Regions from separate parts of the Sphingomonas sp. CV7422 genome, predicted to be linked through region 1. Evidence: riboswitches for the same ligand, from Rfam matches in the RefSeq annotation. Region 1 holds a riboswitch; the other holds the start of a gene.
What was found. Region 1 has a riboswitch for glycine ahead of gcvT (glycine cleavage system aminomethyltransferase GcvT). Riboswitches for the same ligand answer to the same signal wherever they lie in the genome.

Region 1 (14,625 bases):
CGGGATCGTCGTCGGGCGCGGCCCACACCGCATCGTCGTGATCGCGCGCATCGGCGGGATCGATCGCGACGATCGGCAGGTGCGTCAGATCCTCGCGATCGTCGCCGAGCGGCAGTTCGGAGACGCGCGCCGCCTCGTCGAGCGTATCGCCGGTGAACACGTCGGGGATGCCAAGCTTGTGGATCGCGATCAGCGAGAAGCTGCGCGGTGCGAACGGATCGCCGAGCCGCTGGACGACGCGCACGCTGATCCGCGGCGGCCGACCGGTCATTTCGGCCATCACCAGATCGCCCGCCTCGGCACCGCCGGTATCGGAGACGGGGAATTCGCGGCGGTCCTTCTTCTCGACCCCGGTCAGCCAGAAGCGCTCCCCCTCGCGCCGCAGCACGCCGAGCACCTGTTCGGACGCCTTGGCGAGCACCTTCATCGGATGCGCGATCCAGCCGTTGCCTGCTTGCTCGGTGCGCGCCAGCACGCGCTCGCCGATGCCGAGCGCGCCACGCTTGCGCTCGCGCACCCGCAGACGCGGCGGCGGCGTCTCCGCCTCCCAGCGATCGGGCACTGCCCAGACCGTCCCGCCGTCATCGACGTCGGCGACGCGCAGCACCGTCACCTTGGGCAAGCCCCCCATCTTGTGAAAGGCGCGGCCGGGCGCGCTGTCGATCAGCCCCTCGTCCGCCATGTCCTTGAGCAAGGCCTTGAGCGCGATCTTCTCCTGCGCGGTGAGCCCGAACGCCTTGGCGATCTCGCGCTTGCCGGCGGGCACGTCGGAGGTTTCGATGAACTGGAGGATCTGCGCCTGCGTCGGCAGACCGGGTCTGTTTTTATGTTTCACGCAGCGAAGATAGGGATTGGACCCGGCAACGTCATGCCCCAACTTTGCGCCGGGCGGCGCGAGCCGCTACAGCGCCGCCATGTCGCCGTTCCGCGTCTGCGCGCTCTATCGCTTCACCCCGTTCGACGATCCTGCCGGCTTGCGCGGCCCGCTGCTCGACGCCTGTCTCGCCGCCGGGGTGAAGGGCACGCTGCTGCTCGCGCCCGAGGGGATCAACGGTACGATCGCCGGTCCGGACGCGGGGGTCGCGGCGGTGCTCGCGCATATCCGCGCGCTTCCCGGCTGTGCGACGCTCGACGTCAAGGAGGCGCGCGCCGAGACGATGCCGTTCCACCGCACCAAGGTGCGGCTCAAGCGCGAGATCGTGACGATGGGCGTCGAACAAGTCGATCCGCTCGCCGCCGGCCATTATGTCGAGCCCGCCGACTGGAACGCGCTGATCGCCGATCCGGCGACGGTGGTGATCGACACGCGCAACGATTACGAGGTGGCGGTCGGCAGCTTCGCCGGCGCGATCGATCCGCAGACGCACAGCTTCCGCGACTTCCCCGCCTGGTTCCGCGCGCATCGCGACGAACTGCTCGCCGGCGGCAAGCAGGTGGCGATGTTCTGCACCGGCGGCATCCGCTGCGAAAAGGCGACCGCCTTCCTCAAGGCGGAGGGCGTCGCCGACGTCTTCCACCTCAAGGGCGGCATCCTGCGCTATCTGGAGGAGATACCCGCCGCGCAGAGCGCATGGCAGGGCGAATGTTTCGTCTTCGACGAGCGCGTCGCGGTCGGCCACGGTCTCGCGCCGGGCAGCCACGGCCTGTGCCGGGCGTGCCGGATGCCGGTTTCCGCCGACGATCGCCAGTCGCCGCTCTATGCGGAAGGCGTGAGCTGCCCGCGCTGCCACGCCACGCGTGACGACGCCGCCAAGGCGCGCGCCGCCGAACGCCACCGCCAGGTCCAGCTCGCCGAGGCACGGGGCGAGGCGCACGTCGGCGCGACATACGAGGCGTAGGGCTTAGGGCGGTTAAGGCCACAAGCGTCACGCCCTGCTCTCACCCTATCGGTCGCTGCGCGACCTCTTCCCTCTCCCGGCGGGAGGGGGAAAAGCGGCGTAGCCGCGAAGGGGGAGGACGGGAGCGGGACGTTAGCGAAAGCCCCTCAATACGCCCGCGCCAGCAACACCCGCTCCACCGCCGGCGCGCCGGTGAATAGGCACGTCCCGTCCGCCGCCGCCGCATCGGACGGCGCGTTGCGGATCGTCAGCTTGAGCGCCTTCAATCGCTCGACCACCGCGTCGAGCGCCGCGCCGGTCGGCCGTGACCATTGCACCTCGACCCAGCCGGGGTTGACCGCCCCCTCGGCGAAATGCGCCTCGACCGCGGCGAAATCCGCCGCCGGGACGATCGCCGCGGTCAGCCGCGCGCGCGCCTCGTCATGCAGCGCCTGCTGGATCGCGGCGAGCAGCGCCGGCACCTCCGCGACGAAACCGTCGCGCGGCAGGACCTGCGAATCGAGCTTGCCGTCCTCGCGATACAGCCGGTCGCGGCGGATCACCGAGACGTTGTCGCCCGCCATGTCGCGCCCGCCGATCTCGACGACGATCGGCGCGCCCTTCTTGACCCAGCCCCAGCGCTTGGTCGCCGCCTTGGCGGGCTTGAGGTCGAGCAGCGCGCGCACCGGCTCGCCGAGCGCGGACAGGCCGGCGAGCGCCGCCTGCACCTCTTTGGCATAAGCGATCAGCGCCTCGTCCTCGGGCGTGTCGCGCAGCATCGGCACGATCACCACCTGCCACGGCGCGATCCGCGGCGGCACGCGCAGGCCGTCGTCATCGCCATGCACCATGATGACGCCGCCGATCATCCGCGTGCTCACCCCCCAGCTCGTCGTCTGCGCGAGTTCGAGCTCGCCGCTGGCGTTCTGGAAGCGGATGTTCTGCGCGCGGGCGAAGTTGGTGCCGAGGAAATGGCTGGTGCCCGCCTGCAGCGCCTTGCCGTCCTGCATCATCGCCTCGATGCTGTAGGTCGCGACCGCGCCGGGGAAGCGCTCGTTCTCCGGCTTCTCGCCCGCGACCACCGGCAGCGCGAGGCACTCCTCGGCGAAGCTGCGATAGACTTCGAGCATCTTGAGCGTCTCGTCACGCGCCTCGTCGGCGGTGGCGTGCGCGGTATGGCCCTCCTGCCAGAGGAACTCGCTGGTGCGCAGGAACATGCGGGTGCGCATCTCCCACCGCACGACATTGGCCCATTGGTTGATCAGCACCGGCAGATCGCGCCACGACTGGACCCAGCGCGAGAAAGCGGTGCCGATCACCGTCTCCGACGTCGGGCGCACGACCAGCGGCTCCTCCAGCTTGGCGGCGGGATCGGGCACCAGCCCGCCCTTGCCGTCGCCGATCAGCCGGTGGTGCGTGACCACCGCCATCTCCTTGGCGAAGCCCTCGACATGCTCCGCCTCCTTCTCGAAATAGGAGAGCGGGATGAACAGGGGGAAATAGCAATTCTCATGCCCGGTCGCCTTGATCCGGTCATCGAGCAGCCGCTGGATCCGCTCCCAGATGCCATAGCCCCACGGCCGGATGACCATGCAGCCGCGCACCCCCGATTCCTCGGCGAGGTCGGCCTCGGCGATGACGGTCTGATACCAGGCGGCGAAATCCTGTGCGCGGGTGACGGAGAGAGCGTGCTTCATGCGTGGGACGCCTAGCCAAAGCCGCTGCGTCCGTCACCCCCTGCACGATCGCGGATCAGCGCACCGGCGGATGCGGGTCCGACAGGATCGCCCACAGGAAGAAGGCGGCGACCGCGGCGATGCCGAGCAGCCAGCCGTAGCGATCGATCCACGCGACCGGCGACTTGCCGAGATCCGCGCGCACCTGCACCGCGTCGATCGGCGCGCCATGGCCACATTGATCGCACCGGCTGGCGTAGCGCACCCCGGTCGGCCAGCGGAACAGCCACATGATGTGATGCACGCGATACGCCAGATGCTTGTAGAAACCGCGCTGGCATTCGCAGGTCGGGCAATGTCTGCGCCCGTCCGGCCCCAGATCGCGGCTGACCGTCTTCGATCCCCAAGTGATGAACATAGTCCCCCCAGTCGATCTCTCTCTTATAGAAAGATCACCGGGGGCTCAGATCGGCGGCGTCCGATTTCCCGCTGCCGCGAGCATCCGCTTGCCGCGCAGATACATTTCCAGCCGCTGCGCACTGAACAGGCCGAGCGCCAGCGCCATCAACAGGTCGGGGATCGCCATCGGATCGAGCCCCGCCGGCCCCGCATATGTCATCGCGCCGCGCGCGCCGCTGCGCACGACGATCAGCAGCACGATGAACAGCAAGGCCGCCGGCGACGCGGTCTGGCCGAGCCGGTGCGTCTCGGGATCGAGCGTGATCCGCATCATCTTGCCGCGCTGCCAGCCGAGCGCCGCGCCGAGCGCCAGCGCGACGAGGCAGAACAGCCAGCCGCGGCCGCGCGGCGGAAAGCGGCTGAACGTGACGGCGATCACCGCCGCATAGACTGCGGGCAGGACCCAGAGATGTTCGAGCTTGAGCGGCCGCACCCGCTTCATCCGCCGCCAGCGGATCGCCATCACCACCGCGACGACGACGAGCGGCAGGGCATAGTTGATCCAGTCCATCACTCTCCGCCCCGCCAGTCTAAACTTGAGTTCAGTCGCCTGCACATCGGTGACATGAAGCAACCCATTAGCTAGCGCCGGACGATGAGAGCCTGGCCTTCCCTGCCCCGCAGCGCAAAAATCAAAGCGACCGGTTACGTCATTTCGACCTTCAGCGTCGTTCTTCTGGCGATCGTTTCCTGGCGCAGCGCCAGTCGCGATTCCGCGCTCGCCCTGTGCCTCGTCTGCGGCGCGACGACCTCGATCATCGGCATGATCATGCGGCTCTACTCATATGAAGTCGAGAAAACCGAGCCCGCCGACTGACCGCCCGATCGGCCGATACGGTCGCCCCCGCCCGTCACGCCCGGGCGGGGGACCGTATGCTACTCCGCCGCCTGGGCGAGCGGCGCGTCCTTCCACACCAGCACCGGCTTGCGTGCCGCCTGCGTCTCGTCGAGGCGCGCGCGCGGCGCGAAATGCGGCGCGGTCTTGAGGCTGGCATCGCCCGCCTTCGCCCGTTCCGCCACCGAGCGCAGCGCGCCGACGAACTGGTCGAGCGCCGCCTTCGATTCGGTCTCGGTCGGCTCGACCAGCATCGCGCCGTGGACGACGAGCGGGAAATAGACCGTCATCGGGTGGAAGCCCTCGTCGATCAGCCCCTTGGCGACATCCAGCGTCGAGAAGCCCTCGGCGAGATTGGCGTCGGAGAAGATCGCCTCGTGCATGCACGGCCCGGCCTTGGCGAAGGGCGCGTCGAGCGTGCCCTCCAGCGAGCGCAGCACGTAATTGGCGTTGAGCACCGCATCCTCGGCGACCTGGCGCAGGCCGTCGGCGCCGTGGCTGAGGATATAGGTCAGCGCGCGCGTGAACATGCCCATCTGGCCGTGGAAGGCGACCATCCGGCCGAAGCTGCCGGCGTGATGCTCGCCGGCATTCTCCTCCTCGATTAGCACGAATTGCTCGCCCTGCTTCTCGACGAACGGCAGCGGCGCGAACGGCGTCAGCGCCTCGGAAAAGACCACCGGCCCCGAGCCCGGCCCGCCGCCGCCGTGCGGCGTCGAGAAGGTCTTGTGCAGGTTGATGTGCATCGCATCGACGCCGAGATCGCCCGGCCGCACCCGGCCGACGATCGCGTTGAAATTGGCGCCGTCGCAATAGACGTAGCCGCCCGCGTCATGCACCGCGTCGGAGATCGTCTTGAGGTCGCGTTCGAACAGGCCGCAGGTATTGGGGTTGGTGATCATCACCCCGGCGACGTCCGGCCCGAGCCGCGCGATCAGCGCCGCGGTGTCGACACGGCCGTCGGCGGTGGCGGGAATGTCCTCGACCGCGAAGCCGGCGAAGGCGGCGGTGGCGGGGTTGGTGCCGTGCGCCGATTCGGGCACCAGCACGATCTTGCGATGCCCCTCGCCGCGCGCTTCCAGCGCCGCCTTGATCGCGAGGATGCCGCACAATTCGCCGTGCGCGCCCGCCTTGGGGCTCATCGCGACGCTGGTCGTGCCGGTCAGCGTAACCAGCCAGTGCGCGAGCTGATGGATCACCTCAAGCGCGCCCTGCACCGTATCGACCGGCTGCAACGGATGCACGTCGGCGAAGCCGGGCAGTCGCGCCATCTTCTCGTTGAGCCGCGGATTGTGCTTCATCGTGCACGAGCCGAGCGGGAACAGGCCCAGGTCGATCGCATAATTCTGGCGCGACAGGCGGGTGTAATGGCGCACCGCCTCCGGCTCGGCGAGCCCGGGCAGGCCGATCGCCGCCTTGCGCGCGAGGCCACCGAGGCGCGACGCCGGTGCCGCCGCATCGATGCCCGTGAAGTCGACGCCGGTGGTCTGCGTGTCGCCGATCTCGAAGATCAGCGCTTCCTCCAGCATCAGCGCCTTGTTGCCGGTGGCGGTCGGTGCGGCGGGCTTGCCGTCGCCCGCGGTCATCTGCGGACGCCAGCCGCTCTGATTGATGCTCATGCCAGAACCTCCTCGAGTGCGGCGGCAAGGGTTTCGATGTCCTCCGCGCTGGTCGTCTCGGTCACCGCGACGATCAGCCCGTTGGCGAGCGCCGCCTCGCCCGGATAGAGCCGGCCGAGCGACACGCCCGCGAGGATGCCGCGATCGGCGAGCGTGCGCACGACGGGACGCGCCTCGACCGGCAGCCTGACGGTGAATTCATTGAAGAAGCTCTCGGTGACCAGCTCCACGCCGGGCACCTGCGACAGCCGGTCGGCGGCGCGGCAGGCGGCGGCATGGTTGATCGCCGCAAGCCGGCGCAGCCCCGCCTCGCCGAGCAAGGTCATGTGCACCGAGAAGGCGAGCGCGCACAGCCCCGAGTTGGTGCAGATGTTGCTCGTCGCCTTCTCGCGCCGGATATGCTGTTCGCGCGTCGACAGCGTCAGCACGAAACCGCGGCGCCCGTCGGCATCGACCGTCTCGCCGCAGAAGCGGCCGGGCATCTGGCGGATGTACTTCTCCTTGCAGCCCATCAGCCCGACATAGGGGCCGCCGAACTGCAGGCCGACGCCGAGTGACTGGCCCTCGCCGACGACGATGTCGGCGTCCATCTCGCCCGGCGCGGTGATCGCGCCGAGCGCCACCGGCTCGGTGACGACCGCGATCAGCAGCGCCTTGTTGGCGTGGCAGGCGTCGGCGAGCGGGGTGAGGTCGGTGATGCGGCCGAGGATGTCGGGATATTGCACGACGACGCACGACGTGTCCGCGTCGATCGCCGCGATCAGCGCCTCGACATCGGTCTCGGCGGTCAGCGCCGGCGTCGCGGTCTGCAACTGGTCGCCGGTATATTTGGCCATCGTCTTGGCGACGCTGACATAATGCGGGTGGAGCCCGCCCGACAGGATCGCCTTGCCCTTGCGGGTGATGCGCCGCGCCATGCCGATCGCCTCCCAGCAGGCGGTCGAGCCGTCGTACATCGAGGCATTGGCGACGTCGGTGCCGAGCATCCGCGCGACCTGCGTCTGGAACTCGAACAGCATCTGCAACGTGCCCTGCGCGATTTCCGGCTGATAGGGCGTATAGGCGGTGAGGAATTCGCCGCGCTGGATGAGATGGTCGACGCTCGCCGGCACATGGTGGCGATAGGCCCCGGCGCCGAGGAAGAAGGGCACCTCGCCGGCGACGACGTTCTTGCGCGCCAGCGCGGTCATGTGCCGCTCGACCGCGAGTTCGGAGGCATGGCCCGGCAGGCCGGCGATCGGCCCGGACAGGCGGGCGGCCTCGGGCACGTCGACGAACAGATCGTCGATCGATCCCGCGCCGATGACCGAGAGCATCGCATCACGATCGGGCTGGGTAAGCGGCAGATAGCGCATCATCATTCCCTTGGAAGCCCCACCCCTTCCGGGGAGGGGCTAAGATAGGTCACAGCTTCGCGACGAAGTCCGCGTAGGCCGCTTCGTCCATCAGCGTCTCGAGCTCGGCCGGGTCGCTGAGCGTGATCTTGAAGAACCAGCCCTCCGCCTCCGGGTCCGAATTGACCAGGCTGGGATCGTCGGCGAGCGCGGCATTGCCCTCGGTCACCGTGCCCGACACTGGCGCATAGACGTCCGACGCGGCCTTGACCGACTCGACGACCGCCGCCTCGTCGCCCTTGCCGAGCTGCTTGCCCGCCTCGGGCACGTCGACGAAGACGATGTCGCCGAGCTGGCCCTGCGCATAGTCGGAGATGCCGACCGTGCCGGTGTCGCCGTCGACATCGACCCATTCATGATCTTCGGTGAAATAACGGCTCATCACTTGCCTCCTGCGCGGACATAGCGGTGGGGAACGAAGGGCAGCGGGGCGACCACCGCCTCATGGATCTTGCCGCGCTGGACGAGGAGCAGCGGCGTGCCCGCCTCCGCCAGCGCTGCGGGAACATAGGCCATGGCGATCGGCGCGCCGACGCTCGGCGCGAAGCCGCCGCTGGTGACGCGGCCGATCACCGCGCCATCGGCGTCGACGACGCTGGCCCCCTCGCGCACCGGCTGGCGCCCGGCGACCGACAGGCCGACGCGCTTGACCGCGGGGCCGTCGGTGCGCTCGGCAAGGATGCGCGCCGCACCGGCGAAGTCGGCGGCCTCGCGGCGGCGCTTCGACAGCGCGAAGCCGAGATCAGCCATCACCGGCGTCGTCTCGGGATCGAGGTCGTGGCCGTAGAGCGGCAGCCCGGCTTCGAGCCGCAGCGAATCGCGCGCGCCGAGGCCGATCGGCTTGACCTCCGGCTCGGCGCAGATCGCGTCGGCGAAGGCGGCGGCGGCCTCTGCGGGGATCGAGATCTCGACGCCATCCTCGCCGGTATAGCCCGAACGGCTGATCCACAGCGCATGGCCGTTCCACGCGAACGCGCCCGCGGTCATGAACACCAGCGCCTCGACGCCGGGCACCAGCCGCGCGACGGCAGCGACCGCCTTGGGGCCCTGGACCGCGAGCAAGGCCTGGTCTTCCATCAGGTTGAGCGTCACGTCATCGGGCAGCACGTCGAGCAGATAGGCGAGATCGTCATATTTGGTCGCGCCGTTGACCACGACATACAGGCTCGCCGCCCCGAACGGATGCGCGCCCTCTTCGGGCAGCGTCGTCACCATCAGATCGTCGAGGATGCCGCCCTCGTCGTTGAGCAGCAGCGAATAGCGGATCCTGGTCGGCGCGAGTCCCGCGACGTCGCCGGGCAGCACCTTCTCGAGCGCGGCGGCGACCGCGGCGGCGTCGATGCCGTCGCCGGTCAGGCCGACCTGCCCCATATGGCTGACGTCGAACAGACCCGCCGATTCACGCGTCCACAGATGCTCGGCCATGATGCCTTCATATTGGACGGGCATCTCATACCCGGCGAAGGGCACCATGCGGCCGCCGCGGGCGCGATGCCACGCGTCGAGCGGCAGCAACTGGATGGCGGGTTCGTCGCCGTCGAGCTCGTCAAGCGGGTCAGGCAGGGTGTCCGGCAGCGTGTCGCTCATCAACCGTCTCCAAAAAAGGCACACGATCCGGGTCGCGGGCCAGCCGCATCCGATCTCGTCATACCCCCTCTGTCACGGTGACCTGAGAGCTTTCACCCGGCGCATAACAGGCGGCGGGCTTACCCCTTCGGTGGCTCCTCAAAGGAACGCTTTCCAGAGTGTCGATAAGGCAGCGCGCGGTCCGTTATGCCTGAGAGATTCCGGGGTGGTTGCTCCTTCGGCGGCCTCCTTGTGAAGAGGCTCTCTCCCGCGCCCGCCCATGCCGGTCGCCCGGCATCGACGTGCGATGCTCTGGCGTCCCGCAAGGGCTTAGTCAATGCGGAAAGGCCCGCATCCGCCGCGGATCAGCGCTGCGCGTTATACTTCAGCTGATCGTCGGTGAGCTGGAAGCCGACCAGCGCCTCGAACGTCGCGCGCAGCACCGCGGTGCGCACCTCGGGCCGGGCGAGCGGATCGGTCGCGGCATCCTCGTCCCCCGCCTTGCGCTTGCGGGTGAGCTGGTCGCGCACCTCGTCGGGCAGCGTCGCCGCGGCGCGCGCGATCTGCGTCGAGGCGGTGCCGCTCGCCTGCGCGCGCGTCTGGCCGGCGTCGAAATGGACGGTCACCGCCCCCTTGCGCTTGGCGGTCACCGCGGTGCCGCCGCGGACGATGGCGATGTAATAGGGCAGCACCACGTCGCGCGCCGCATCGGCGCGGGTGCGCCGCGCCAGCACGTCGAAGGTAACGCTGGTGACGATCTGGTCGCCCGCGTCGTTGCAGGCGCCGCGTACGTGCGTCATGTTGGCGACGACGTCGATCGCGCTCTCGTCACGGCTGGTCGCCGGGTCGAACAGGGTGATGTCGCCGGTCCCCGCCGCGACGCCGACGGTCGGACAGGCCGAACGCACCGCCGAGATGCCGCCTTCGACGATCTCGCCCTTGCTGGCGCAGCCCGAGAGGATCAGCGCGAGGGCGGACAGGCCGAGAATCGTGGTTTTCACGGGGACGCATACCTTTGTCGAACGGTCAGTGACGCAGTCGCCGGCGGCCCGGCGGTACGGCGCGCACCATAGGAAGCGCCTTTCGCGCGTGCAAGCAATCGCGTAGAGCGACCGCCATGGCCTCTCTTCTTCAGCCGGACGGCGGCAAGCCCGTCCTCGATCTGCTGATCGCCGCGCCGCGCGGCTTTTGCGCCGGCGTCGACCGCGCGATCCGCATCGTCGAACTCGCGATCGAGAAACACGGCGCGCCGGTCTACGTCCGCCACGAGATCGTCCACAACAAGTTCGTCGTCGACACGCTGCGCGCTCAGGGCGCGGTGTTCGTCGAGGAGCTTGATCAGGTGCCGAACGGCGCGCCGGTCGTCTTCTCGGCGCACGGCGTGCCCAAATCGGTGCCCGCCGACGCGCAGAGCCGCGGGCTCGAATATCTCGACGCCACCTGCCCTCTGGTGTCGAAGGTGCACCGCCAGGCCGAACGCCTGGTCGCGACCGGCCGCCACATCATCTTCATCGGCCACGCTGGCCATCCCGAGGTGGTCGGCACCTTCGGACAGGTGCCGGACGGCGCGATGTCGCTGATCGAGACCGCCGCCGATGCCGAGACCTTCGCGCCGGTCGATCCCGACAATCTCGCCTTCCTCACCCAGACGACGCTGTCGGTCGACGATACCGCCGCGGTCGTCGCGGTGTTGCAGCGCCGCTTCCCCAACATGCTGCCGCCGCGCGGCGAGGACATCTGCTACGCCACCTCCAACCGGCAGGCGGCGGTCAAGGCGATCGCCGCGGCGTGCGATGCGATGCTGGTGATCGGCGCGCCCAATTCGTCCAACTCGGTGCGGCTGGTCGAGGTGGCGGAGCGCGAGGGGATTCCGGCGCGGCTGATCCAGCGCGCTGCCGATCTCGACTGGCGCTTCCTCGACGGCGTCGGCACGCTCGGCATCACCGCCGGCGCCTCGGCGCCCGAGCTGCTCGTGCGCGAGCTGGTCGAGCTGCTCTCGACCCGTTTCGACGTCACCGAGCGCGAGGAAGAGACGACGCGCGAGACGATCGCGTTCAAGCTGCCACGCGGGCTCGACGCCGCGGCATAGCCGCCCGCTTCCCCGGCCCGCGCCCGGGGGCGCGGCAATCGGGGGAGGAACACATGGCCGTCTACACCCATGTCTCGGCGGAGGCGCTGTCCGCCTTCCTGCGCCGCTATGACGGCGTCGGCGCGCTCGTCTCCGCCAAGGGCATCGCCGAAGGGGTGGAGAACAGCAACTATCTGGTCGACACCGATCGCGCGCGCTTCATCCTGACGCTCTACGAAAAGCGCGTCGATGCCGGCGACCTGCCCTTCTTCCTCGACCTGCTCGATCACCTCGCCGCGCGCGGACTGCCGGTGCCCCCAGCGATCCGCGACCGCGACGGCGTCGCGGTGCAGCAGCTCGAGGGCCGCCCCGCCTGCCTGATCCGCTTCCTCGCCGGCGTGTCGGTGACCCGCCCCACCCCGGCGCAGGCCGCCACCGCGGGTGCAGCGCTCGGCGCGCTGCACTGCGCCGCCGCGGATTTCAGCGGCACACGCGCCAACAGTCTCGGCATCGCCGACTGGCGGCCGTTGCTCGAACGCTGCGGCGGCGACCTCGATGGCATCGCGCCCGGCCTGTACGCGCGCGTCGACGGCGCGCTCGCCGCAGTCGAGGCGGACTGGCCGCACGATCTGCCGACGAGCGTCATCCACGCCGACCTGTTCCCCGACAACGTGTTGATGTTGGGCGACTCCGTGACCGGTTTGATCGATTTCTACTTCGCCTGCCGCGATCTGCGCGCCTATGACGTCGCGGTGATGCATGGGTCCTGGGCTTTCGATCCGCGCGGCGTGCCGCTCGATGGCGTCGGCGCGGCGCTGCTCGCCGGCTATGCGGCCGAGCACGGCCTGTCCGATGCGGAGCGCGCCGCGCTGCCGGTGCTGGCGCGCGGCGCGGCGCTCCGCTTCCTGCTCACCCGCGCCTGGGACTGGCTCAACACGCCGGCCGATGCGCTGGTGACGCGCAAGGATCCTCTCGCCTATCTGCGCCGGCTCGACTGGTATGATGCCCATCCGGAGGCTTTTGCATGACCGACCCCGCCGCCGCCCCGCTCGTCGAGATCGCCACCGACGGCGCCTGCAAGGGCAATCCCGGCCCCGGCGGCTGGGGCGCACTGCTCCGCTTCGGCGGCCACGAGAAGGAATTGTCCGGCGGCGAGCGGCTGACCACCAACAACCGCATGGAGCTGACCGCGGCGATCGAGGCGCTGCGCGTACTGACGCGGCCGTGCAAGATCCGCCTGTCGACCGACAGCAAGTACGTCATGGACGGCCTGACCCGCTGGATCCACGGCTGGCGCAAGAACGGTTGGCGCACCGCCGACAAGAAGCCGGTGAAGAACGCCGAACTCTGGCAGGCGCTGTTCGCCGAGACGCAGAAGCACGAGATCGAATGGGTCTGGGTCAAGGGCCACAATGGCGACGCCGACAATGAACGCGTCGACAAACTGGCCAGCGACGCCGCCCTCGCAGCGAGCCGGCCTGCCGTTTAAGGGGTCGCGCAGAGGCGCAGAGCCCTACCCCGCCGCGCCAGCGGCGATCAGGACAATCTGGTAAAGGGAGCCAGCCGCCCGTCCCGATCGTCCTCCGCGCCTCCGCGTGAGCACTCTTCTTCGCGATTTCGCGGCTTCGCGTGAACCATCCTTGCCATTCGCCTGATGGTCGGCAGCTTTGATCACGCGAAGACGCGGACACGCGAAGAGATTTGTTCACGTGGAGGCGCGGAGGCGCGGAGAGTTTGGATGTGGCGCGGCGGCGGCGCTGTCACCTCGGCGGTGTCGGGACGGCGGCTGCGCCGTGGATGCTCCCTCTGCACCCCTGCGCCAACCCTGCTCCCGGTCAGCCCGGCAGGAAGCGCCGCGCCGCATAACGATCGACGTCGATCCCCGCATAGGGCGCCGCCAACGGCGTGCCGAGCAGCAGGCTCGCCGCCACCGCCGCGCCGGCGGGGGCGGTCTGGATGCCGAAGCCGCCCTGCCCCGCGCACCAGAACAGCCCCGGCACCCGCGCGTCGAAGCCATAGACCGGCAGCCGGTCGGGCGCGAAGCTGCGCAGGCCGGCCCAGCGTCGCTCGACCGCGACGGCCCGCCAGTCGACGACCGATTCGAGCCGGTCGATCGCCTGCGCGACGTCGACCTCCTCGGGCGCGACGTCATGCGGACCGACCGGCGTCTCGTCATGGGGACTGAGCCACAGCCGCCCCGCCTCGGGCTTGAAATAGAAGCGCCCGGCGATGTCGGCGACGAGCGGCATCCCCGCCGGCGCGGATGGTTCGGTGCGCAGCTGCACCATCGTCCGCCGATAGGGCTGGATGCCGAGCGGCGCGGCGCCGACCCGCCCGGCGACCGCATCGGCCCACGCCCCCGCCGCATTGACGAGCAGCCGCGCCCGGAACGTCCCGGCGGGCGTGTCGATCGTCCACACCCCCGCCTTGCGCTGCGCCGCGATCAGCGCGGCATCGGTGGCGATCACGCCGCCGGCCCGCCGGAACGCGGCGAGATAGGCGGCATGCAGCGCCGCGACATCGATATAGGCGCAGCTCGCCTCCATCACGCCGAGCGTCCAGTCGGGCCGCAGCCCCGGCACCCGCTGGTGCGGATCGACCCGCTCCAGCGCCACCGCGGTACCGGCGAACGAGTCGACGAACGCATCGACCTGCGCGGCATCCGCCGCCCGGCCGACGTGGAGCGAGCCGAGCGGCGCCAGGAAGCCGCCGTCACGCAATGCCGGGCCGGAGGCGCTGGTCAGCGGCTGGATGCCGGGGCCGCCATAGGTCTCCGACCAGAAGGCCGCCGACCGCCCGGTGCTGTGATAGCCCGGCTGCGCCTCCGCCTCGAGCAGCAGCACGCGCGCCGCGCCGACGATCGCGGCGGCGAGCCCCGCCCCTGCGATGCCACCGCCGACGATGGCCACGTCGTGGATCACGTCCGCCGCTCCAGAAAGTCGGTGATCGCCCGACAGGCGCGCAGCCGCACGCCATCCGCCTCGCGCAGGATCTCATGCGCCGCCTCCGCGCCGAAGCGGATCAGCTCGACATCGGGCAATCGCGCGGCGAGGCGGCGCGCGGCGGCGCTGTCGACCAGCTGATCGTGGTCGGCGACCAGCATCAGAACCGGCACCGCAAGCCGCGTGAGCCGCGGGTCGGCGAGCAGCCGCGCGCCGGAGACGAACGCCTCGCGCACCCAGGCCCAGCTC
Region 2 (14,625 bases), on a different contig from region 1:
CTATCGCATCGCCGGTGCGACCGGATCGGATGCCGCCGAGACGCTGCGCGTCGACGGCGACATCGCCCGCGTCGCGCTGGGTGGCGGCGACGACACGCTCGCGCTCGGCACGTCGGTCGCGATGGACCGCTACGACGGGGGCAGCGGCACCGACACGCTCGCCTTCACCGCGGCCGCGCCGGTGACATTGGTCGGCAGCGCGACCGGGTTCGAGCGCGTCACGCTGACCGGTGGCGCGATGACCGTCGCGGGGACGCTCGGCAGCGCCGCAGCCCCCCTCGCCTTCACCACCGCCGATACGCAGCTCACCGTCGCCGACGGCGGCACGCTCGCCGGCGTCATCGATCTCGGCACCGGCAACACCCGCTTCCGCCTCGCCGCGGGCGGCACCCTGGTCGGCAGCGTTGCCGGTGGTGGTCAGGGCAGTGCGACCGTCGCCCTCGCCGGCGACCGGACGCTGACCGATGCGCTGACCGGCTTCGCGACGCTGACCACCGAAGGCAGCGGCACGCTGTCGCTCGCCGGCGCCTATGCGTTCGACCGGGTGGGCGGTACCGGCAACCTTGCCGTGCTCGCCAATGCGGCGCTGACCACCGGCCAGCTCCGCTTCGGCGATGACGACAACCGCCTGACCATCGCCGGCCGCTTCGCCGGATCGGTCGACGGCGGCGCCGGCCGCAACACGATCGCGATATCGGGCGGCAATCCCGCGGCGCCGGTCGCCTTCGGCAGCATCGCGCAGGTCGCCACGCTGTCGATGAGCGTCGGCTTCGCCACCGTCTCGGGCAATGCCGCGCTCGGCACTGTCGACATGTCGGGTGGTCGACTTGTCGGGCTGGCGGGCTCGACGCTGTCGGCGGACCAGTTCCTGATCCGGCCCGGTGCGACCTTCGGTTCGGCGGGCACGGTCAACGGCAACGTCACCGTCGCCGGCATCCTCAGCCCCGGTGCCTCGCCGGGGACGATGACCGTCAACGGCAATGTCGCGCTCCAGTCGGGCTCGGTATCGCTGTTCGAGATCACGCCGACCGTGTCCGACAAGCTCGTCGTCAACGGTACGGTGACGATCGCCCCGGGCGCGACGCTGCAGCTCGCACCGAGCGGGACGCTGCGCCCCGGAACCAGCTACGACCTGATCACCGCCAGCGGCGGCATCACCGGTAGCTATGCGACGATCCTCAAGCCCGACAGCCTGTTCGGCTTCGTCGTCCAGCGCGGCGATCGCCTCCAGCTGCTCGGCCAGTTCCTCGATCCGGCCGGCACCAACGCGCAGATCAGCCGCAGCATCGCCTACGCCAACCGCGCGATCGTCGCACAGCCGGCGGACAGCGCGCTGTTCGCGGCGCTGCCGGCGCTGCTCACCGCCAACGGCACGTCCGATGCCGCCGCCTTTGCCCGCCTCACGCCGGAGACCTATGCCTCGGCGAGCCAGATCGGCGTCGACAATGCGCTCGCGCTCGCCGCGACCCTGCGCGGGCCGGGTCTGGCGACCGATAGCGAGGACGTCCGCCTCTTCACCTTCGCGCAGATGCTCGGCGGCTGGCACCGGCTCGGTGCGGACGCTGCGGCGGGAACCGCGGCGACGCGCAGTCAGAGCTATGGCTTCCTCGGCGGCGTCGGCATCGGCGATGCGACGTGGAGCGTCGGCGCCTTCGCCGGCTATCTCAAAGACCGGCAGCAGATCGACGCGCTCGCCGCGCGCACCAAGCTCGACGGCGCGGTCGCCGGTGTCGAGGCACGCTATGCCGTCCCCGGCGGGCTCGGCGTCACCGCCGCGATCCTCTACGATGGCGGCACGGCGCATAGCACACGCGCGCTGCCCGGCGCGGGCACGGCGAATGCGCGGTACGGATTGCACAGCTGGGTCAGCGATCTGTCTCTGAGCTACGACCTCGGCCTGTCGACCGACTGGATGCTGCGGCCGCGCGCCGGGCTGACGCTGGTCCGCACCACCCGCGCCGCGCTCACCGAGACGGGCAGCGTCTTCGCGCTCAGCGTCGCGCGCGACCGTCACGTCGCCGGCTTCGCCGACGCCGGGCTGACCTTCGCGCGCAGCGATGCCTCTGAGGCACCGCTGCGGCCGTTCGTCTCGCTCGGGCTGCGCTACCAGTTCAAGGGCAACCGGACCGACGCGCTCGGCGGCTATGCGGGTGGCGGCCTCGGCTTGGCCGCGCTGGGTGCGGCACGCGCCGATCTGGTCGGCACCGCCGCGGCGGGTCTCGCCTACCGTCTGACGACCGGCCTCGACCTGTTCAGCACCGTCTCGTCGCAGACCGGGCGCGACGATCATCAGGAGAGCATCAGCACCGGTGTGCGGCTGCGGTTCTGAGTAGCACAAAAGTCCCGCAACCGGCTGTTCATAATTGGCCTGCTTGCGTCCGCCGTATACCTAGGGATAGGGGCGGTATGGTTTGATGCGGAGTTGTGAAATCATGAAGAAGTTAATCGCAACAGGCTCTTTCCTTGCTCTTGCTGGTTGCATTAGCAACGGGCCTCGCATGCCAACAGAGATAGCAAAAGGGGCGACGAGTGGCATATGGACGTCGCAACCAGCGGCACAAGTACAAGCATGTGTAAACCAGATTACTCGGCAAAACAATAATGCTCATACGCGCTTTTTAGTGAATTCAAATGACACTTCCAAGCAGGTTTATGCGACTACAATCTCCGTGTTCTCCGATGGCCGTGATGATGATGCTTTGCAGGAAAAGGTTGCGGCTATCTGCGCGAAAGCACACTATGGTATAGTTACAATTGATAGATAAATTAATCAATATCTTATTATACATCTCGAAGCTTAGTGTGGCAGTATCGAAATTTCGGCAGCCATACTGGTCAAATCAAAGTTACCGACGAGGCCCGCTTCTGTCCTGCGACCAATCGCGCTGCAGCATCCGACAGCGTTCCTGCTCCAGCGCACGGACACGCTCGAGAGTCTGACGCAGGAATGCATCAACACTGTCAACCGATATACCGGCATGGGCCGGCGTGCCGGCTCATCGAGCGCCCGCATCTCCTCCGGTCGCTCGGCGGCAGTGCGACCCACCGGCCGATCGCAACCGGGGATTTTGGCCGCGCCCGCATCCCGCCCCCGCGCCGCTAATGCTTCGGCAGCCTTATTGATTCTAGCCAGTGTAGCTGTTAGCGGATTCGCCGCATCGCTGGCCTTTCGGTGCCTCTTTTTGATTTCGGCCCTTGCCGCTTCCAGCCGTACCAGTGCCAGCCCAATCGGATCGGCAGTCTTGGCTTCCTGTGCACGCCGTTCCGCTATCTTCGCCGTCACAGCCTCCAACCGTGCGAGCGCCGCGGTGATTGGGTTGTCGGGATCGATGGCGCGATGGCAGGCCGGCGCGTCTGGCGGCGATGCGGGAATTCGTCGCTTGCGTCCGCGCAAGTGCTGCGGCGATGGGGTCAGCCGTTACGTCACCCTGCTGGCGCCCACGCGTGGCCGGTACAATCTCACGATCATCTAGCAGGGCACAGAAATTCGGCACCGGCTCCGGCATTGCCGCGATGAACTTACGCAAGGTTTGCGCCTTCACCTGATCGACAAACGACGACGACGCCCGCAACTCGTCGATCGAGCGCTGGAACGTGTCGCGCACCACCGCCTGCCGTTTCGCCAGCGCGGTTTCGGCAGGATCGGCGCGGCCGCTTTCGTGTAGCCGACGTGCACGATCGACCCGGTTACGGTCGATCTGCGGCACCGCGCCCTGCTCGCGAATTTTGCGCGCCGCGATCGGTTCGTGCCTCGCATCGACGCCGCGCGCCCGCACCGGCGTGGCGTTCGCCTCGATGCCGCGGTCGCGCAGCTTCTGCGCGAAACGCTGGCGATACCGCAACAGATCGTCGCGATCGGGATTGAAGCGGCGGCCGTCGAAATCGCGCCGCGCGACCGTCAGATGGACGTGCGGATGATCGCGGTCGACATGCAGCGCCGCGACCCAGGAGCGGTTCGCGAACGCCTCGCGCGCGAACGCCAACGCCGCCTCTCTGACGCCTTCCGGGTCAGTATGCGCCGGCATCGACAGGATCATCGACAGCGACGTTGCGCCCTTGCGGCGCGCCTCGTCGGCGGTCTCCCACTCCTGCCAGTCCTGCGCCAGCGCATGCATATCGCGGCCGTCGCGCAGCACCTCGCCCTCGCTGGTATGAAGGTCGATCTGCTTGTCCTCGCCATGGCCGAGGCGGCTGATATACGACATGTTGGCGAGCACGTGGCCGCCGCCATGCTGGCGGCCGGTGACGCGCACCATCACCTCGGGAACGCCGCGTGCGGTGCGCTCCATCGTCCGCAGTGCGCGCGCGCTGATCGCCGCATGCGACCCGCCTCCGAACGGCTGCTTCACTTGCGCACTGGGGCGATAACCGCTGCTCGCCGGCGCGGCCTTGCGCAGGAGCGACGCCGCGGCAAATGCCAGCATCGCGCCGTCGTTCCGGGCCCCGCCCTTCCCACGTCCGCCGCCACGCGACCGCCGTTTACGGGGCGGCGCGAACACGCCCGCCAGCGAGTCCAGCGTTCCCGGCGAGAGGCGGAAACTCACGTCTCCTGCTCCGCCGCTGCGCGGGTCCAGTAGGCAACCTCGCCGCTGACGTAGCAGCTGAGCGCCCGGCGCAGCGCGAACAGCTGCGACTTCAGCTCGGCGCAGGTGTCAATGAACGGCTCGGCGATCCGCGCGATGTCGAGCGAGCTGCCCGGCATGTTCGCCGCATTCATCGCGTGCACCGCCTGGTTGATGTTGCGCCCGATCGCGAGCACCTGCTTGCGCAGCTTGCCGATCTCCGCGGCGGTTGTCGGGGCAAGCCGCAGCACCCCTGCCCTGTCCCACAGCTGCCAGCGGATGGCGCGCTTGATCCACTCGTTGCGGCTGAGGCGCAGCGGCGTGCCGACCGCATCAATCAGCATCTACGACCGCCCCGTGCAGCGGCGCCATCTGTCACTTCACAGCATTATAGAAGGAAATTCGTTCACTCCGCCTCGGCAATGGCTTGCAAACACAGCGGCGAACTACGCCATCAGGTTGGCGCAAGCTCGGGGGCATTGTGACACCTCAGCTATCGGCATGGCCGGCCAATTCCGTTCCCTACGGCGCCGCCTGCGCCGGCATCTCCACCCGCCGCACGCCGGGCAGCAACGCGCGCACCAGCCGCTCGTACGGCCGCGCGACCACCAGCGCGCCGAAGAAGACGATCAGCGAGATTCCACCCGTCGCCGCGATCTCGACCGGCAGATGCCGCCACAACCCCTTGATGTGCGGATAGACGCCGCCCTGCAGGATATAGGCGGGGTAAGACGCCTCGCCGAGCAGCAGTGAGACGCGGGTCCACCGCGGCGCATGGCTGTTGCTCCCGGCGATCAGCAGCAGCGGGAAGACGAGCGCGACGCACAGCATGTCGAACAGGCCGTTCCACGCCCCCAGCGCCGGCATCAGGAAAATCCCGAAGGTGACGAGCGCGATCAGCGGCACCGGCAATCGCCACCGCGGCCGCTCGATCCGGTAGAGCCAGACGTCGAGCGTGACCGAGAAGCTGACGTGTACCGCCCCGCCCCACCAGCTGCCCTAGGTGAAGCCTTGCGACAGCTGGCCGTAGGAGAGCGCCTGCGCGGCGAGCGCGACACCGCTGACCAGCAGGATCGCGGCCAGCACGCGCCGCGACCAGCGCCACGCCCAGCGCGCGAAGATCGCAGTGACCAGCAACTCCCAGAACAGGCTCCAGCTCGGCGGATTGATCGCAACCGCGGCATGCCCCTCCTCGGCGCTGCCGAGCGGCGTCGGCAGCATCAAGAGCCCAGTGACGAACAATATCGCCAGATCGCGCGGCGGATAGGCGCGGATATAGCCCGCGAGCCCGATCAGCGCGTTGAGCAGGATCAGCGGGTACAATCGCTTCATCCGCACCGCGGCGAAGGCGGACAGGCGCATGCCGGTGGCAAGCTTGGGCGCATAGGCCGCGGCGACGACGAACCCGCTCAGGGCCAAGAACAGGTCGACCGCGGCGAGGCCGCGCATCAGGTCGAGCGTCTCGTACCGGCCCGCCGGGCGCGTGGTCAGGGGCATGCGGCGGCTCCGGTAGGGGGGCAGGGATGTGGCATCAGCTGCGCCAGCCGGTCGGCGAGCGGTGCGGCGAGCGTCGCGGCATAATGCGCGGTGATATGATGATCGTCGCGCCAGACGACGAGATTGCCGATCACCGTACGGCAATGGCCGCGCGGGCAGAACCAATCGTCGAGATCGAGCATCGGCACACCGCTCGCCTGCGCCGCGGTTCGCAGCATGTTACTGCGCCGGGCGACACGCGGCAACGGCACCGGCTGTGCGGGGCGATCGAGCGCGGCGATCGGATCGACGGCAAGATGCGGCGTATCGCGCAGCACGATGACGCGCGAACCGAGCGCGGCAAGCCGCGCGAGCATCGGCCGGATCGCCGCCAGCCGCGCATCGTCGTCGGCCAATTCCTCTACCTCGCCGTCGAGGTAGAGCGCATAGACGATCACCGCCGGCGGGTGCGCGGCGAACGTCGCGAGCACGATGCGCGCCCAAACGGCGCAGGAGGCGGCATCGGCATGGACCATCCGCGTTGCGACCAGCGGGCAGGAGGATTTGGTCAGCGGCACGATTCGCCAGCCGCACCGCTGCCCGGCCCGATCGAAGGCGGGCAGCCATTGCGCGGCATGGGAGTCGCCGACCACCGCGATCGTCGTCGCCGCCCGCAGCGCGCCGGCCGGACAAGCGCGGATCGTACTCGCTCCGAACGGCAGGCTGCAGCCGTCGGCATAGACGCTGGGGATGTCGAGCGGCACGAGATGCGCGGCGGAAAAGACGGGCGCAGCCGGCATCGGCGCGCCGGTCAGCGGCGCGGCACCGGGATAGACGCGTGAGTCGAGCTGCGCCCGCTCGAAGCGATGGCGATCCCAGGCGACATAGCCGAGCAGCGCACCGGCAAGCAGCAGCGGCACGGCGATGGCGATGGCGACCGGCACGAAGCTGCGCACTCCTGCCCGCCCGCGCCATGCAGACGGAAGCAATCTTCGACCAGCCGCTTGGTCAATTCGGCGAGCAGCAGCACGACGATCAGGATGCCGACCATGTCGAACAGCGTGCCCGTCGCTTCGATACCCTACCGCGACAATGATCGGCCAATGCCAGAGATAGATCGCATAGGATCGGTCGCCGATCCACCGCATCGCCGTATTGTCGAGCAGCCGATTGCGCCCCCGGTCCTCCTGCGCGGCGAAGATGACCAGCGCCGCACCGAATGTCGGCACCAGCGCGGCATAACACCTTGTCTGAAGCCGGCGGGGGAACGCTTCGCCACCATAGCGAGATACGCGGGAAACGGGAACGACATCTCTCCGCCGGCGAACCGCGCGGGCGCGAGACTCCGCCCCGCGCGCTCAGTCGCCGATCGGACTCTCGCCGTGCTTCCTCAACACGTCGTTGAACGCCTCCGCCATCAGCGCCTGCAGGCTGCGGCCCTGGCGGCGGGCGAGCGTGTGCATCGCGAACGACATTTCCGGGCTGAAGAAGCCGGCGATCTGCTTGCGGCCCTGACGGCTCGCCGACCCCTGCCCTGCGCCCGCGGCGGGAACGGGCGCGGCGACCGGCGTTGGGGTGGTGGCGGGCGGGGGCGGTGCGCCGACGGTGCGCAGGTTGGCGAAACTCGGCTTGCGGCTCATGCGGGCACCTTCTTGCGGGTCTTGCTCTTCGCCTCGGGCAAGCCGAGCTGTCGACAGGTCCACGCGTAGAGCTGTCGGATGTCGTCGGCGGCCTTGCCGTCGGGTTCATATTCCATCACCGTCCGGCCTTCGCCGCTGGCGTGGCGATAGGCGGCGCGGTCGGGGATCTGCACCGGGCAGGGCGGCGTGCCGAAGCCGTCGACCAGTTCGCCCGCCTCCTGATAGACACGCGGCGCATTGGGCGATCCCGCGGTGAACACGACATAGGCGGGCTTGCGCAGCAGCTGGACGAGCTTCGCCGTGGTCTGGATCGCCGACAGGTCGAACGCGCTCGGCCGGCATGGGATCAGCACCAGATCGGCGACCTCGACCGCGGCGCGCGCGGCGCTGTCGGCATGCGGCGGCGTGTCGATGACGATCATCTCGGCGCCCTGCTCGGTCGCGGCGGCGACCTTGGCGGCAAGCCGCGGCGGCGGGCTGTCGATCACCTCGGGTGGCGCGTCGCCGCGCCAGGCCGCCCATTGGCTCGCGGTCGCCTGCGGATCGGTGTCGACGATCAGCGCGACGCGGCCGGCATCCTGCGCCGCGGCGGCGAGGTGGAGCGCGAGCGTCGTCTTACCCGCGCCGCCCTTCTGACTGATGATCGCGATGGTCGCCATAGCCTCCTCCTACATGTCTACATGCCGACGTGGCAAGTCCTCGACATATAGACGTGTCGGTGCGTCGGATGGCGAGCGAGCCGCATCAGCGCGCCCCATCATCACATCGTTCGCATCGGGCGTCATCGTTCTCCGCCCTATCCGCTTGCTCCTCCTAGGAAGCATGTGTCGGCGAAGCCGGCACTTCTGTCTGTGCCATTAGGTCGAGGGTGCTTGTATCTCGCCTGTTCGGCTTTGCCGCCGTCAGGCGCAGGCGTTGGCCGGCAAGGCCAACTCGCTCGTTCCCTTATGAATAGAATCTATGAGTGATTCAGACCGGTTTTGAGACTCGCATGTTCGATCGATCGCGGCGCCCAGTGCGGCGAGGACCTTGCCGAGCGCGCCATCGACGGTCGCACGCGCCCGGTCGCGCGCCGAAAGCCCTGCGAGCATCGCCGCCTGCGCATCGGCCTGCGCCTGATGGTGGTCGAGCTGGTCGACCGGTACCGGCGCCGGTCGCATCCAGCGCGGCAGATAGGCGAGCACCGTCGCGGGAAGCAGCGCGCGATAGGCGTTGGAGGTCTGCCGATAGCGCGGCCCCTCCCCTGCCCCCTCGGCCCGGACGAAGCGGCGCTGGCGGACGAGGAAGCCCGCCGCCTCGAGCAGCACGAGCGCGCGCGCGACGGTGGCGCGGCCGAGCGCGGTGGCCTCGGCCAGCCAGTCGTAGCTCGGGAAGACGCGGCCGCGATGGAGCCGCGCCAGCGTGCACAGTTCCTCGAAGACGCGCACCGCCGCACCGGTCAGCGCCGCGATCGGCCGTTCGCGTACGCTGAGCGTCCGCGTGCCGGCGCGCGCCTCGCGGCGCAGCCGGCGGCCGGCATCGAGTGCGCCGCGGCAGGCGCGCAGCCAGCGGTCGGGCTCGCCGGGCGCGGGCGCGGCGAAGAAGACGTCTTCGAACGTCCCCGCTTCCATACTGTCGCGGCGCACCGGCGCACCGGTGCGATGGGGCACGCGGCGCGCGGCACGCGCGTCTCCCCGTACGCGCGCGCAAAATTGCGCGCTCGCTTCCCCGAAGGTCAACGCCGTCATCTTCCATCCCCTTACGGGCCGGACCGAGGACAAAAAAATCCGTGGCGCGAAACGCGCATCCTTGAACCGGATCGGGTTCGGCAGTATTCCTGTGACCTGACTACCGGTTATAGGTGTCTGGCGTTTGGCGACGCTGGTCACACAGGAATACTGGGATGCCCGGCCTCGTGCCGGGCTTTCCTTTATGGGGTCACGGCCATTCCACTCAACAAACTGCACGGCCGACGCTGGCCGCGCCCCTTTGTTGCAGCATTAATCCAATACTGGAAGCGGCTACGATTCGTGCTTTCGAGTATTTAACCCAAAAAAAGTTCGTGCTTTCGAGTAGAAATGTGCTGTCGATTCGTGCTTTCGAGTAACAATGCCGCGGCTGAGTTCGTGCTTTTGAGTAGAAAATCCGCGACCCATTCGTGCTTTCGAGTAACAATTCGGCGGCGTGCCCGAATCAGTTGGCCGCGGCCGGCGAATCGGTTGCGGCGGGTTCGGCATCGGGTGATTCGCCCGACTCGGCCGATTCCAGCATGGCCCGAGTCGAGCTCAGCACCGCTTGGCCGGGCTGTGGACGCGGGGTGATCACCACCCGGCTCTGCGGCGCGCGACGGCCGCGACGCGGCGCGCCCTCCTCCGCCGCTGCGCCCACGTCGCCCTCGACCAGTTCGAGGTGATAATCAGGGATGCCGTCGGTCGCGACGATCTGCTTGAGCGCCGCCTTGAAGTTCGACAGCGGGTTCTGATAGCCGATCTGCAGGCGGAAGGTGGCGAGATCGAGATCGAGCTCCTCCTCACACGTCGAGCGCGCCACTTCGTAGATGCGCCGCTCGATCGGCCCCAGCTGGAAATAGGCGGCGGCATAGTCGAGCACGTGACGATCGAGCAGGATCGCCCGGAACAGCCAGTCGCACAGCCGTACCTTGACCGCTTTCAGCCGCCGTTCGCCGCTTTTGGTACGCGAATAATGGAGCTTTGCTTCGGACAGCCAAGAGAAGAAGCCCTCCTCTCCTTCCCCGCCGGCTTCGATATTGGTCTTGATCTGCGTACCCTGCAGTCGCTCGAGCGCCTCGGACAGCCGGTTGTACGACCGCGCGCTATGATTGGAGCCGGTCACCGAGAACAGGTCGTGCGCGGTGAAGATGAAATCCTGCTCGACATGCTCGCCCGCCTCGAGCTTCGCCGCCATCAGGCTGGCGATGTAGAGGACGATCTCCTTGTCGTAGATCGTCGCGACGCCGCTCGCCGATGGACGCACCTCGATCGACACGGTGGCATGGTCGTAGGTCAGCGGTTTCATCCACGCATTCTTGCTGAGCGCGAAGAACGGGAAGGCCATCAGCGAACGTTCGCCGCGGATCTCGCCGTGCAGCGGGCTGTCGAGCGTGAACAGGTCACGGTGCGGCACGGCGGCGGAGCCGGACGCGGGGCGGGCGGGCGTGGTGGAACGGGCCATGGGCATTTCCTACTCGAAAGCACGAACTTTTGGCACCCCGCACTGGAATCCTTAGGGAAAATGCGTCCCGGCCTGCGTCCATTCGTGCTTTCGAGTAGGAAATGGCGCGCCCTCCCCTGCCGCGACTGCTCCCGGCCCGCTTCCCGGCGGACGCTTGCGACATGTCGACAGTTCAACATGTCGCCACCGCCCCTTCGAGCGCGACGTGTCGTCACGTCGACATGTCGTCACCTCGACCCGGACGCGATGCCGGCTTGACCCGGCGCCCCGACCCGGCGGATAGCGGCGCGGTCGATACGGGAGAGACCGGGCCTGCCCCGGCGCCGAAGGAGCAACCGCCCCGGAAACTCTCAGGCCAAAGGACCGTAGCGACGCGAAAGATCTGGAGAGAGGCGCAGCTGCGTCCGCCGACGGGATAACGATCTCAGGCGCAAGGGACAGATGGGGCAGGCCGGCGATGCCGGCGGAGGATGCCCGTGCCGACCGACCTGCCCCAGCCCCTGCCCCGGACGCCGCTCGATCGCGGCCTCGACCGGCCGATCAGCGTCGCCGAGCTGTTCACCATCGGCATCGGCCCGTCGAGCTCGCATACCGTCGGGCCGATGCGCGCCGCCTTCGACTTCGCCCAGCGGGTCGTCGGACAGGGCGTCACCACGGTCCGCTGCGACCTCTACGGCAGCCTCGCGCTGACCGGGCGCGGCCATGCCACCGATACGGCGGTGATCCTCGGCCTCGCCGGCTGGCAGCCCGAGCGGCTCGATCCCGATGCCGCGCCGGCGATCCTCGCCGATATCGAGATGCGACGCCGGCTGCCGCTCGCCGGCGGCGCCGAGATCGCCTTCGCGCCCGGCGGCATCGTCTTCCATCCGCGCGAGTTCCTGCCCGAACATCCCAACGCCCTGACCTTCACCGCCGAACGCGCCGACGGCACGCTCGCCGAGACCTATTTCTCGATCGGCGGCGGGGCGATCCTGCGCCGCGGCGAGCGGCTCGCAGCGGGCAATGTCGTGGTGCGCCACCCGTTCGGCTCGGGCGCCGACCTGCTCGCGCTCGGCGACGCGACGGGGCTCGGCATCGCCGACCTCGTCCGCGCCAACGAGGAGGCGTGGCGCGCTCCGGCGGAGACCGACGCCTTCCTCGACGCGGTGCGCGCCGCGATGCACGCCTGCATCGACCGCGGCATCGCGCAGCAGGGCATGTTGCCCGGCGGGCTCAAGGTGCGCCGGCGCGCGCAGGCGATCGCGCAGGGGTTGAGCGGCTGCGTCCCCGGCAGCAACCCCGCCGAGGTGTTCGAATGGGTCAGCCTGTGGGCACTCGCGGTCAACGAGGAGAATGCCGCCGGCGGCCGCGTCGTCACCGCGCCGACCAATGGCGCGGCGGGCGTGCTGCCCGCGGTGCTGCGCTTCTACGAGACATTGGTGGCGCGCGACTGCGATCAGGCGACGCGCGGGGAGGGCGCCCGCACCTTCCTGCTCACCGCGGCGGCGATCGGCATGCTCTACAAGAAGCGCGCGTCGATCTCGGCGGCGGAGATGGGCTGCCAGGGCGAGGTCGGCGTCGCCTGCTCGATGGCGGCGGGTGGCCTCGCCGCGGTGCTCGGCGGCAGCAACCGCCAGATCGAGAATGCCGCCGAGATCGGCATGGAGCACAATCTCGGCCTGACCTGCGACCCGATCGGCGGGCTCGTCCAGATCCCGTGCATCGAACGCAACACGATGGGCGCGGTCAAGGCGATCAACGCCGCTTATCTCGCGCTGCGCGGTGACGGCAGCCACGTCGTCAGCCTCGACGCGGTGATCGAAACGATGCGCCAGACCGGCGAGGACATGCGCTCGCAGTATAAGGAGACGAGCCTCGGCGGGCTGGCGGTCAACGTTGTGGAATGTTGACGTGTCGGGGTGTCGACAGGTCGATCATCTGACCTGACGATTGGGACCGTGTTGCGCGTGCCGTTCCGCGCGGGTGATGGCGGCCGCCGGTTCGGGTCGCGCAGAGGCGCAGAGAGCGCAGAGCGTCTGTGGGGGGAGGGGGCTGCCCCTACGAGACGGTGAGAGCTGACGCTTGATCTATGGGCAGACCAGCCGCACGACCGGGGCCTCGTGGCGCGACCTGTCAACGTGTCGTAGTGTCGACAGATCAATCATTCGATGTGATGCCCCGTGTAGGAACAGCGTGGCGCCCTGAGCGGCCGGAGCGCGACCAACGCCGCTTGTGGGTCACGCGAAGACGCGAAGGGCCTGCGCCAGCGCATCCCTCCTTCCCAGCCGCCGCTGTAGGGCGGGCGTTCCCGCCCGCGCGCTACTCTCCGCGCCTCCGCGCCTCCGCGTGAACTTCCTCCTCTTCGCGTCTTCGCGTGATCGATCCTCCGGCCGTCCGTCCGCGAACCGGCCGGGATTTGGTTCATGCGGAGGCGCAGAGGAGGTGTATTTAGGGAAGCGGCGCGTGTCCCCGCGATCGGGAAAGCGGCTGCGCCGCATGACGATTCCGCGAGAGCCACCTTCGGCGTCCGAGATTCCGTTGGGCGAGCTATCGAGGTGTCTTGGTGTCGACAAGTCTATGGCTCGATACGATGCATTTGTCGGGAGTGGCGCGGCATCCCGAGCGGCCGGGTCGCAAGTGACGCCGCTTGAGGATCACCCGAAGACGCAACGACGCGAAGTGGCTGCGCGCTAGTGCATTGCTCCTTCCCAGCCGTCACTGGAGGGTATGGCGTTCCCTCTAGCGCGTCCCTCTCCGTGCCTCCGCGTGAACCTCCTTTTCTTCGCGTCTTCGCGTGATCCATCGTCCGGCGATCCGCGAAGCGGCCGGGTTTCGGTTCACGCGGAGGCGCGGAGAGGTTTCACTTGAGGAAGCGGCAAGTGTCTTCACGATCCGGAAAGAGGCTGCGCCGCATGGCGATCCCGCGACGGCGGGGCGCAAGGGGGCCGGACCATGCTCCCGTGGGCCTCTCTGCGTCCTCTGCGCCAGTGTTTCTCCGCCCTGCGCTATCGTCACGCACCCCATACCCCAGCAGGTCGATATGACGACGTGTCGACACATCGACCCGTAGGATAGGATATCACAATCCGACATGTCGACACACCGACATGTCGAAAAGCGATGTCCTCCTGCAGCGCCGGCGTTGCCGCTATGATGGCAGGGCAGGAGGAATGCATCATGTGGCAAGAGCCGTTCATCGCCGCCACCACCCGCGCGATGCGCGATGCGCCGCATCTCGACGCGCTGTGGCTCGGCGGCAGCTTCGGACGGGGCGAGGCGGATGCTTATAGCAACGTCGACCTCATCGCCGTCGTCGCGCCGGAGCATCAGGCCGGTTCGCGCAACACTGGCGCGTGCAGGTCGACGCCCTCGTGCCAATCGTCCTCTGGTACGAGGCGCGCAGCGGCGGCGCGGTGCACAATGGGATCGGGCAGGGGTGGGAGCGGATCGACCTGCTGCTCACCGACCATGCCGGCGCTCTCCGGCAGACCCAGGACGGCACGCGCTGCCTGATCGACCATGCCGGCCTCTACGATCGCCTCGCCGCGCATCGCGACTGGCCGGGGCCGGATCGCGCGCGCATCGCCTTCCTCATCGATGAATTCCTGCGCGTGCTGGGGCTGCTGCCCGTCGTGCTCGGCCGACGGGGGTATCTCGCCGCCCGCGCCGGTCTCGAGATGCAGCGCATGGCGCTGTTCCAGCTCCTCTCCGAGGCGGTCGAGCGCGCCGACACGGGCGGCATGCTCGCCTGGAGCCGCCGGTTGCCGCCTGATCAGCTTGCGCTGCTCGAACGGCTC

Region 2: linked by a shared signal. The riboswitch ahead of PBN85_RS18855 (L-serine ammonia-lyase) and the one ahead of gcvT (glycine cleavage system aminomethyltransferase GcvT) in region 1 are both predicted to bind glycine.

What each region holds. Positions count from the first base shown of each region.
Region 1 covers NZ_CP115900.1:1,305,083-1,319,707, reverse strand. Annotated here, with positions in the region: gene PBN85_RS06475 (ribonuclease R family protein) at 1-835, opposite strand, end outside; gene trhO (oxygen-dependent tRNA uridine(34) hydroxylase TrhO) at 915-1,838, shown strand; gene proS (proline--tRNA ligase) at 1,985-3,514, opposite strand; gene PBN85_RS06460 (hypothetical protein) at 3,570-3,911, opposite strand; gene PBN85_RS06455 (CcdC protein domain-containing protein) at 3,957-4,463, opposite strand; gene PBN85_RS06450 (hypothetical protein) at 4,548-4,769, shown strand; gene gcvPB (aminomethyl-transferring glycine dehydrogenase subunit GcvPB) at 4,829-6,406, opposite strand; gene gcvPA (aminomethyl-transferring glycine dehydrogenase subunit GcvPA) at 6,403-7,761, opposite strand; gene gcvH (glycine cleavage system protein GcvH) at 7,811-8,182, opposite strand; gene gcvT (glycine cleavage system aminomethyltransferase GcvT) at 8,182-9,387, opposite strand; glycine riboswitch at 9,447-9,554, opposite strand; glycine riboswitch at 9,555-9,647, opposite strand; gene PBN85_RS06425 (hypothetical protein) at 9,732-10,367, opposite strand; gene ispH (4-hydroxy-3-methylbut-2-enyl diphosphate reductase) at 10,484-11,455, shown strand; gene thrB (homoserine kinase) at 11,509-12,462, shown strand; gene rnhA (ribonuclease HI) at 12,459-12,923, shown strand; gene PBN85_RS06405 (NAD(P)/FAD-dependent oxidoreductase) at 13,270-14,355, opposite strand; gene PBN85_RS06400 (alpha/beta fold hydrolase) at 14,352-14,625, opposite strand, start outside.
Region 2 covers NZ_CP115902.1:85,586-100,210, forward strand. Annotated here, with positions in the region: gene PBN85_RS18795 (autotransporter outer membrane beta-barrel domain-containing protein) at 1-2,329, shown strand, start outside; gene PBN85_RS18800 (hypothetical protein) at 2,433-2,765, shown strand; gene PBN85_RS18805 (relaxase/mobilization nuclease domain-containing protein) at 3,126-4,544, opposite strand; gene PBN85_RS18810 (hypothetical protein) at 4,541-4,906, opposite strand; gene PBN85_RS18815 (hypothetical protein) at 5,085-5,468, opposite strand; gene PBN85_RS18820 (acyltransferase family protein) at 5,562-6,059, opposite strand; gene PBN85_RS18825 (SGNH hydrolase domain-containing protein) at 6,050-6,994, opposite strand; gene PBN85_RS18830 (hypothetical protein) at 7,012-7,134, shown strand; gene PBN85_RS18835 (ribbon-helix-helix domain-containing protein) at 7,397-7,678, opposite strand; gene parA (ParA family partition ATPase) at 7,675-8,337, opposite strand; gene PBN85_RS18845 (helix-turn-helix domain-containing protein) at 8,581-9,405, opposite strand; gene PBN85_RS18850 (replication initiator protein A) at 9,851-10,849, opposite strand; glycine riboswitch at 11,137-11,225, shown strand; gene PBN85_RS18855 (L-serine ammonia-lyase) at 11,320-12,738, shown strand; gene PBN85_RS18860 (hypothetical protein) at 14,182-14,625, shown strand, end outside.